One region of the Pantoea sp. X-Soil-TKNS-1207 genome, then DNA from elsewhere that is predicted to be linked to it. Evidence: predicted binding sites of a transcription regulator. Region 1 holds the regulator's gene; each other region holds the start of a gene.
What was found. The regulator PhoB, encoded in region 1, activates phosphate uptake and scavenging genes when phosphate is short. The targets are predictions, from matches to a motif close to CTGTCATAAAACTGNCNNAT.
Positions count from the first base shown of each region.

Region 2: the regulator PhoB is predicted to act here: its motif matches at 2,167-2,186, upstream of serA (phosphoglycerate dehydrogenase).
Region 3: the regulator PhoB is predicted to act here: its motif matches at 1,007-1,026, upstream of uvrB (excinuclease ABC subunit UvrB).

Region 1 covers NZ_AP035958.1:1,035,736-1,039,021, forward strand. The annotation lists gene AC6I8V_RS04665 (hypothetical protein) at 1-888, shown strand, start outside; gene phoB (phosphate response regulator transcription factor PhoB) at 1,127-1,816, shown strand; gene phoR (phosphate regulon sensor histidine kinase PhoR) at 1,831-3,144, shown strand; gene AC6I8V_RS04680 (PstS family phosphate ABC transporter substrate-binding protein) at 3,266-3,286, shown strand, end outside.
Region 2 covers NZ_AP035958.1:3,492,821-3,496,106, forward strand. The annotation lists RNA gene ssrS (6S RNA) at 1-74, shown strand, start outside; gene AC6I8V_RS16280 (5-formyltetrahydrofolate cyclo-ligase) at 151-741, shown strand; gene serA (phosphoglycerate dehydrogenase) at 822-2,060, opposite strand; gene rpiA (ribose-5-phosphate isomerase RpiA) at 2,340-2,999, opposite strand; gene AC6I8V_RS16295 (LysR family transcriptional regulator ArgP) at 3,169-3,286, shown strand, end outside.
Region 3 covers NZ_AP035958.1:1,310,933-1,314,218, forward strand. The annotation lists gene AC6I8V_RS06050 (ABC transporter ATP-binding protein) at 1-352, opposite strand, end outside; gene uvrB (excinuclease ABC subunit UvrB) at 1,248-3,269, shown strand.

The sequences.
Region 1 (3,286 bases):
ATTGCTGGTTCCAATACCAGGGTGGATGCGGCGGGTAATAATGATCGGCCTGCGACTGCCGTTGCGGAGAATATAAATATAGTACAGAATTCCAGTGGCGGAATGGCATCATTTTTCGATTTAACATCCTTTGTTTCTCAACTTGAAGAGCGTGTTTTAAATATAAATCCCCGGCCGCTGCTGGAGGTGGGTGAATTCTTTGATACCCTTATTTATAACGAGAATAGAGGCAGCAAGATATTGATCAGACCTTTCGACCATCAGGTTCCTCCCGCCGGTGAGTTAGTTAAATTTACGCAGGCGGTGCAGGCGAAAATCAACGAAGCCAGAACGCGTCAGGATGGCGAATATTGTATGGCTACCGGCCGATTCTTTATTCTGCCTGCGCAGCAACGCTATTCCAGACGTACACCTGATAATCCGCAATTCTCAGCGTGTTTACAGCAAGGTCTGTTGTCGATGGTAATAAAGAAAGATTTTAATTACGATGCGCGTAATTGCCTGCCGGATTTTGTCGTAATGACAACGTTAGCAATGTCGTCAATAACGCGAGGGGAACACGTTGTTGAACGTGCGCATGTGTTTTACCTTGATGCATTCAGACCGAAGAATGTGAAAGAATTCCTGAATGTATTTGTCGATGTCATGCATCAAACCTGGCAGAAAGGGGATGAATTTGAAAAAATGGCGATAGTATTCGCTCTGGCGAATCTCGATGATGCCTGGCATCTCTCTAACGCGGCACCGGATTTTGCAGAGAAGATGTCGCATGAGGAATTCCTTGCTATACGTAATGAGGTGCTGGGGAAAGCGGAATTTGCTGACCTGAAATCTGCCATGGCGGTGGTAAGCGCATCAAATTACGAAACGGATCGCCCGTCGCCATAAGCCAGGAAACGGCCTGCCCGGCTGGCGCCTGCGTTGGTCCGGCCGGTAAAGAACAGTTTTCCTTAACAATCACCTGCCTGTCCTTTTCCCTCAGTCAGACTAAAATCCTGTTTCGGCTGTCACAATTCTCTCTTTGTGCGCAATTTTACCCGTTGGTTTTTTCATAAAAGTGTCATAAAACTGACGCATAATGACGCCGCAAATCCCAGTGACAGCCGTCATATCAGCAGGAGTAATAATGGCTAAGCGCATTTTGGTTGTGGAAGACGAAGCTCCCATCCGTGAAATGTTATGTTTCGTACTGGAACAAAATGATTACCAGCCAATTGAGGCAGAAGATTATGACAGCGCAGTGGGGAAGCTTATCGAACCCTGGCCTGATTTGATTTTGCTCGACTGGATGTTACCCGGCGGGAGCGGCATCCAGTTTATTAAGCATCTGAAACGTGAAGCGATGACGCGTGATATCCCGGTGATGATGCTGACAGCGCGCGGCGAAGAGGAAGATCGCGTACGCGGACTCGAAGTGGGCGCGGATGATTACATCACCAAACCGTTCTCACCCAAAGAGTTGATGGCACGTATCAAAGCGGTGATGCGCCGTATTTCACCGATGGCGGTGGAAGAGGTGATTGAGATGCAGGGGCTGAGCCTCGACCCTTCATCACACCGGGTGATGTCTGAAACCACGCCGCTGGAAATGGGGCCGACCGAATACAAACTGTTGCACTTCTTTATGACCCACCCGGAACGCGTTTACAGCCGCGAGCAGCTGCTGAACCATGTCTGGGGCACCAATGTGTATGTCGAAGATCGTACTGTCGATGTGCATATCCGTCGTTTACGTAAAGCGCTGGAGGTCTCCGGCCACGATCGCATGGTACAAACCGTACGCGGAACAGGGTATCGTTTCTCTGCCCGCTACTAAACGGAGTCTTTACCGTGCTGGAACGACTCTCCTGGAAGAGATTACTGACCGAGCTGGTGCTGGCTTGTCTGCCAGCATTGATTCTCGGTCTGCTGTTTGGTTATCTTCCCTGGCTGCTGCTGGTGACGGTGCTTGGCGTGTTGCTGTGGCACTGCTGGAACCTGATGCGGCTGTCGCACTGGCTGTGGGTCGATCGATCCATGACGCCGCCCGGCGGGCGCGCCAGCTGGGAACCTCTGTTTTACGGGCTGTATCAGATGCAGCTGCGCAACCGGCGACGCCGTCGCGAGTTGGGCAACCTGATCAAACGCTTTCGCAGTGGGGCCGAGTCGTTACCGGATGCGGTAGTCCTCACCACGGAAGAGGGCACCATTTTCTGGTGTAACGGTCTGGCGCAGCAGCATTTGGGTCTGCGCTGGCCGGAAGATAACGGTCAGAACATCCTTAACCTGCTGCGTTACCCGGAATTCTCCCGCTATATTCGCCAGCGCGATTTCAATAAGCCACTGACGCTGGTGCTGAACAATCAGCACCATATGGAGTTTCGCGTCATGCCCTACAGTGAAGGGCAGTGGCTGATGGTGGCGCGCGACGTCACGCAAATGCACCAGCTGGAAGGCGCGCGGCGTAACTTCTTCGCCAACGTCAGCCATGAGCTGCGCACGCCGCTGACCGTGTTGCAGGGCTATCTGGAGATGATGAACGATTCGGTGATGAACGAACGTTCCCGCAGCAAAGCGCTTCAGACCATGCAGGAGCAGACGCGACGCATGGATAGCCTGGTGAAACAGTTGCTGACGCTGTCACGCATTGAAGCGGCACCCGCCATCGATATGAAAGAAACCGTTGATGTGCCGACCATGCTGCTGCTGTTGCAGCGTGAAGCGGAAACCCTCAGCCAGGGCCGTCATGAGATCCATTTCCATACCGATCCGCATCTCAGGGTGCTGGGCAATGATGAGCAACTGCGTAGCGCCATCTCTAACCTGGTGTATAACGCGGTGAATCATACGCCGGATGGCACCCGTATCGACATCAGCTGGCTGCGTAATAAGCAGGGTGCCGAGTTTAAAGTGTGCGACAACGGACCCGGTATCAGTGCTGAACACCTGCCACGCCTGACTGAACGCTTCTACCGCGTGGATAAAGCGCGTTCGCGCGCCACCGGCGGCAGCGGTCTGGGACTGGCGATCGTTAAACATGCGCTCGGCCATCACAACACCCGACTGGAGATCACCAGCGTGCCGCATCAGGAGACCTGCTTTAGCTTTATCCTGCCGCCACGGTTGATTGTCGCCAGCGGGATACGGGAGAATGTGACGCAATAACTGTCGTAATGTCATTCAGTTAAGGCTCCTTCCGTAGCGGCGCGATTTATCGTGCCGCTACGCATAAGGTGAACGCTTTAACAGATCCAGATTACTCAAAAAACCGTCACGGAAATCCTGCATGAAATCGTTGTTGCTGTTC
Region 2 (3,286 bases), 1.9 Mb from region 1:
ATAGTTACGACGACACATTCACCTTGAACCAAGGGTTCAAGGGTTACAGCCTGCGGCGGCATCTCGGAGATCTCCTCTTAGTTCCACATCTGTTATCCCCCGGTACGCATGATATAGTGGCTGGCAACAGCCGACTTTGCCGGGGATATCATGTCTGAACCCTCACTACGCGACCGACAAGACATTCGTCAACACGTACGTCATTTGCGCCGCAATCTCACGGCAGAACAACAGGAACTGGCAGCCGATCAGCTGGCTGAACACGCGATCAATTTTGCGCCTGTTGCCAACGCCGAACGCATCGCTCTGTTTCTGTCGGTGGATGGCGAACTGAATACCCGCCCGCTGATCGCCAAACTCTGGCAGCAGAAAAAACAGGTTTACCTGCCGGTACTGCACCCGTTTGCCCCCGGTCATCTGTTGTTTCTGCGTTATACGCCTGACACGCCCCTCAGCCCGAATAAATTACGCATTCCTGAACCACCGCTGGATATCACCCAGCTGGCGACGCTCGATCAGTTGGACGTGGTGATGGTGCCGCTGGTGGCGTTTGACCATAGCGGTCAGCGGTTGGGCATGGGAGGTGGTTTTTACGATCGCACGCTGCAAAACTGGCGACAGCATGGTTTTCTGCCGGTGGGCGTGGCGCATGATTGCCAGCGCGTCGAAACACTGCCGGTGGCGGCGTGGGATGTGCCTTTACCTGCGGTGTTAACCCCGTCAAAGTTATGGCAGTGGTAAAGAGGTTTTTGCGCGATAAATCGCGCCGCTACGATATCTGCACGAATCTGTAGCGGCGCGATTCATCGCGCGGTTTTAAATCAGTACAGCAAACGTGCGCGCATGGTGCCCGGAATCGCCTTCATCAGTTGCAGCGCTTTATCTGCCACATCCTGTTCCGCATCGATATCGATAACCACATAACCCATCAGCGGAGACGTTTGCAGATACTGGGCGGCGATGTTGATGCCCTGCTCAGCAAAAATCTGGTTGATGGCGGTCAGCACGCCCGGACGGTTTTCGTGGATGTGCAGCAGACGGCTGGCGCTGGCGGCATGCATCGGCAGAGACACTTCCGGGAAGTTGACCGCAGACAGCGTTGAACCGTTGTCGGAGTACTTCGCCAGCTTGCCAGACACTTCCAGGCCGATGTTCTCCTGCGCTTCCTGAGTAGAACCACCGATATGCGGCGTCAGGATCACGTTATCGAATTCACACAGCGGTGAGTTAAACGGATCGGTGTTGGTCGCCGGTTCAACCGGGAAAACGTCAATCGCCGCGCCCGCCAGATGTTTATTCGACAGCGCATCGCACAGCGCCGGAATATCGATGACCGTACCGCGTGCGGCGTTAATCAGCAGCGCGCCCGGCTTCATCATCGCCAGTTCATCGGCACCGATCATGTTCTGCGTGGACGGGGTTTCCGGCACATGCAGGCTGACCACATCGCTCATATTCAGCAGATCGGAGAGATGGCGCACCTGAGTAGCGTTACCCAGCGGCAGCTTGTTCTCGATATCGTAGAAGAACACATGCATCCCGAGGCTCTCCGCCAGCACGCCCAGCTGCATACCGATGTGGCCGTAACCGATGATGCCGAGCTTTTTGCCGCGCGCTTCATAAGAACCGGCCGCAATTTTGTTCCAGATACCGCGATGCGCTTTGGCGTTCGCTTCCGGGATGCCGCGCAGCATCAGCAGCATTTCGCCAATCACCAGCTCGGCAACCGAACGGGTGTTGGAGAACGGTGCGTTGAACACCGGCACACCGCGCTTCGCCGCTGCGTTCAGATCAACCTGGTTAGTACCGATACAGAAGCAACCTACCGCGACCAGCTTCTCGGCCGCAGCGAAAATCTCTTCGGTCAGTTGGGTACGGGAACGGATACCAATGAAGTGTGCGTCGCGGACGGAGGACTTCAGCGTCTCCGCATCCAGCGCACCTTTGTGGAATTCGATGTTGGTGTAACCTGCCGCGCGCAGATTATCCAGCGCACTCTGATGGACACCTTCCACCAGCAGGAACTTAATCTTGTCTTTTTCCAGCGATACCTTTGCCATTTCCCGACCCTATTCAGAATTCAATGAGGGCTGCCATAAGCCAGCCTTCTGTCAAAATATCAAAAAATTCGTTTGCAGCAATACAATCGATTGCCTCCCCCCCAGCACGCGTCAGCGTAATGGCAGCACATTGCCGTACAAAATCGGGGGATGCGCAGAGAGCGAAGAATGAACCTGCTGCTGATGACGCATTTGTGACATAAGTCACCAAATTTCAGCATACGAAGAAAAGATGTTTTGCGTATGGAAATAACCGGCGCAAAAAATGCGCCGGACAGATCATTTTTTGATGGTTTTCACACCGTCGGCGGTGCCGATCAGCGCAATATCGGCGCCGCGTGCCGCAAACAGGCCCACGGTAACCACGCCCGGCAGCGCATTAATGGCTTTTTCCAGCGCAATCGGGTCGAGGATACGCAGATTATGCACGTCGAGAATAATGTTGCCGTTATCGGTCAGCACGTTCTGACGATACTCCGGCAGGCCGCCCAGCTTCACCAGCTCACGCGCCACATAGGAACGCGCCATAGGAATCACTTCTACCGGCAGCGGGAAGTGGCCCAGCACATCCACTTCCTTGGACGCATCGGCAATGCAGATAAATTTTTCGGCCACGGCAGAGACAATCTTCTCACGCGTCAGTGCGGCACCGCCGCCCTTGATCATCTGCATCTGCGGGTTGATCTCATCAGCGCCATCAACGTAAACCGAGAGCGAATCCACTTCATTGAGATCAAAGACGTGAATACCGAGGGCTTTCAGCTTCTGCGTCGAAGCTTCTGAGCTGGAGACGGCACCCTCGATTTGATTCTTAATCGAGCCTAGGGCGTCAATAAAATGCGCGGCGGTTGAACCGGTGCCAACGCCAACAATGGTGCCCGGCTGCACATATTGCAGTGCTGCCCAACCTACCGCTTTTTTCAGTTCATCCTGGGTCATGGTATGTTTAAAACCTGTGCGACAACGAGGTGCGCGTAGTATAAAGCAAGGCGGCGCAAAAAAGCGCGGCTGTTAAAGGCTTTGTAACTCAGCCCACAAAAACCGCCAGACACCACCTTTTGTTTTTTTGTGGCATAGTAACCTCCACCCTGAACGAGAGAGAACAATAATGAAACGCCCGGATTATCGAACGCTTCAGGCGCTGGATGCTGTGATTCGTGAACGCGGCTTTGAGCGCGCGGCACAAAAACTCTGTATTACGCAATCGGCGGTCTCGCAGCGTATTA
Region 3 (3,286 bases), 280 kb from region 1:
GGATGGCGCGGCTGCGATCGTCATGCGCCGCCATCAGGGCAATCAGCAGGTTATCCTCCACGCTCATCTGCGAGAAGATATGACGTCCCTGCGGCACATAACCAATACCCATCCGCGCGCGCTGTTCCGCTGGTTGCAGCAGCAAATCCTCAGGCGGCGAGCCGTCTTCCTGCCAGGTCATCGAGCCGCTGTTAATCGGCAGCCGCCCCATGATGCAGTTGACCAGCGTGGTTTTGCCCATCCCCGGACTGCCCAGCACGCCAGTGCAGGTACCAGGCGGCAGATCCAGATCCACATCCCACAGGATATGGTTTTGACCGTAGAATTGATTCACGGAACGTAAACTCAGCATCTGACATTCTCCTTCCAGATTATTAGCCTGAATGCTTCCGCTCTGTGTCGTCTGGCAAACAGTCAAACACGATTTATCACTGCCACTCTCGGCATCAGCGAGCTAATGCTCATGCGTTATGGATAATCTTGCAATTCCCAGGCCAGGTTACTGATGTGGCGAAAAAATCACCAACACCCGGCAAATACAGACTTAAAAGTTGAGAAATGCTTAACAATCACACGACGTGATAAACAGGCTGCACTTTAGCGGTGCTGAATGCTTAACGTTTCTGGTGCAGTTGATCTTTCATAAGGCAGAACCGACAGGAATAAGTGGCCTTAATCCCTGGCATTTTTACGGTAATGGCAGCCTTAACTCAGCAAAAGAATAGTTAACGCGCGGTGGGCTGATGGAAAAATAAGCGCAAAAAAAAATTTTTTCGCACGGCTGGATAAGCGGCAGAAAATTATGCACAGGCGATGGGGGCAGGGCTGCCATCAGTTATCCACTATTCCTGTGGATAACCTTGTGCATTAGGGACTGAAAACAGAGCGCAAGCGAGGAAATCCGCGGCCTGCATACATTATGATGAGAAACTGGGCTTTTCTTTCATTTATTAATAAATCAATACGTTAGTTAAAATCAAGCCTGAGATTTGTCTGGCTGGTCATCAGACTGCAATTTTATGACGCTCTATTGACAAATGTTAAAACCGTCACTTATCTGGGGATAACCTTGCGCAACAAAATTTTGGACGATGCCGTATAAATTGCACTGAAGCGAGTCATCGCACCTCCCCTTAATCGTGCAAGATATCTGTAAATATATCCAGTATTTTTTTCTGGCAAAATCGCCATAGCAGAGTAGAATTAGCAGCCTGCCAGTCGACTTCTCCAGCAGGAACCGCAAAACCATGAGTAAAGCCTTTAAACTCAACTCCGCATTTAAACCGTCAGGGGATCAGCCTGAGGCCATACGCCGTCTGGAAGTGGGACTGGAAGATGGGCTGGCGCATCAGACGCTGCTGGGGGTAACCGGTTCGGGAAAAACCTTTACCATCGCCAATGTGATTGCCGATCTCAACCGGCCGACCATGGTGCTGGCACCGAACAAGACGCTGGCGGCACAACTTTATGGCGAGATGAAGGAGTTCTTCCCGGATAACGCGGTGGAATTCTTCGTTTCCTACTACGACTACTATCAGCCCGAAGCCTATGTGCCCAGTTCCGACACCTTTATTGAAAAGGATGCGTCGGTGAATGAACACATCGAGCAGATGCGTCTGTCGGCGACCAAGGCCTTGCTGGAACGGCGTGACGTGATCGTGGTGGCTTCGGTGTCGGCTATCTACGGTCTCGGCGATCCCGATCTCTACCTGAAAATGATGCTGCATCTGACGCGCGGCATGATTATCGACCAGCGCAGCATTCTGCGTCGTCTGGCCGAGCTGCAATATAGCCGCAACGATCAGGTGTTCCAGCGCGGCACCTTCCGCGTGCGCGGTGAGGTGATTGATGTCTTCCCGGCGGAATCCGATGACATTGCGCTGCGCATCGAGCTGTTCGATGAAGAAGTGGAGCGGCTGTCGCTGTTTGATCCGCTCACCGGCCAGGTGGTTTCGGTGGTGCCGCGTTTCACCGTCTACCCGAAAACCCACTACGTCACGCCGCGTGAACGAATTTTGCAGTCGATGGAAGAGATTAAAAAGGAGCTGGTGATCCGCCGCCAGGTGCTGCTGGAGAACAACAAGCTGCTGGAAGAACAGCGCATCAGCCAGCGTACCCAGTTCGACCTCGAAATGATGAACGAACTCGGTTACTGCTCCGGTATCGAAAACTACTCACGCTACCTCTCCGGGCGTGGGCCGGGCGAGCCGCCGCCGACGCTGTTCGACTATTTACCGGCCGATGGCCTGCTGGTGGTAGATGAATCCCACGTAACCATTCCGCAGATTGGCGGCATGTATCGTGGCGACCGTGCGCGTAAAGAGACGCTGGTGGAGTACGGTTTCCGTCTGCCGTCGGCGCTGGATAACCGTCCGCTGCGTTTTGAAGAGTTTGAAGCCTTAGCGCCGCAGACCATCTACGTCTCAGCGACGCCGGGAAATTATGAGCTGGAGAAATCCGGCGGCGACGTGATCGATCAGGTGGTACGTCCGACCGGGCTGCTCGATCCGATCCTCGAAGTGCGCCCGGTAACCACTCAGGTGGATGATTTGCTGTCGGAAATCCGCAAACGCGTTGCGATCAACGAACGCGTGCTGGTCACCACCCTGACCAAACGCATGGCGGAAGATCTGACCGAGTATCTGGAGGAGCATGGCGAGAAGGTGCGCTACCTGCACTCGGATATCGACACCGTGGAACGTATGGAGATCATTCGCGACCTGCGCCTCGGCGAATTTGATGTGCTGGTGGGGATCAACCTGCTGCGTGAAGGGCTGGATATGCCGGAAGTGTCGCTGGTGGCGATCCTCGATGCCGATAAAGAAGGCTTCCTGCGTTCCGAACGTTCGCTGATTCAGACCATCGGGCGCGCGGCGCGTAATATCAACGGTAAAGCGATTCTCTACGCGGACCGGATTACCAACTCAATGGCGCGCGCCATTGAGGAGACCGAACGTCGTCGCGAGAAGCAGCAGCGCTACAACGAAGAAAACGGCATCGTGCCGCAGGGTCTCAATAAAAAGATCACCGACATTCTCGAACTGGGCAAAAACGTGGTCAAAACCCGTGGCAAGGGTAAAACCGCCACGCGTATCGCCGCCGAGACCGAGGCCAGCTATCTGGCGCTGACGCCGCAGGCGATGCAGAAGAAAATTCACGAGCTGGAAGGGCAGATGCAGCAACATGCGCAGAATCTGGAGTTCGAAGAGGCGGCACGGGTGCGCGATCAGCTGCATGAGCTGCGCGAACTGTTTATTGCCGCATCATAATTCGACGGCGTGGTCGC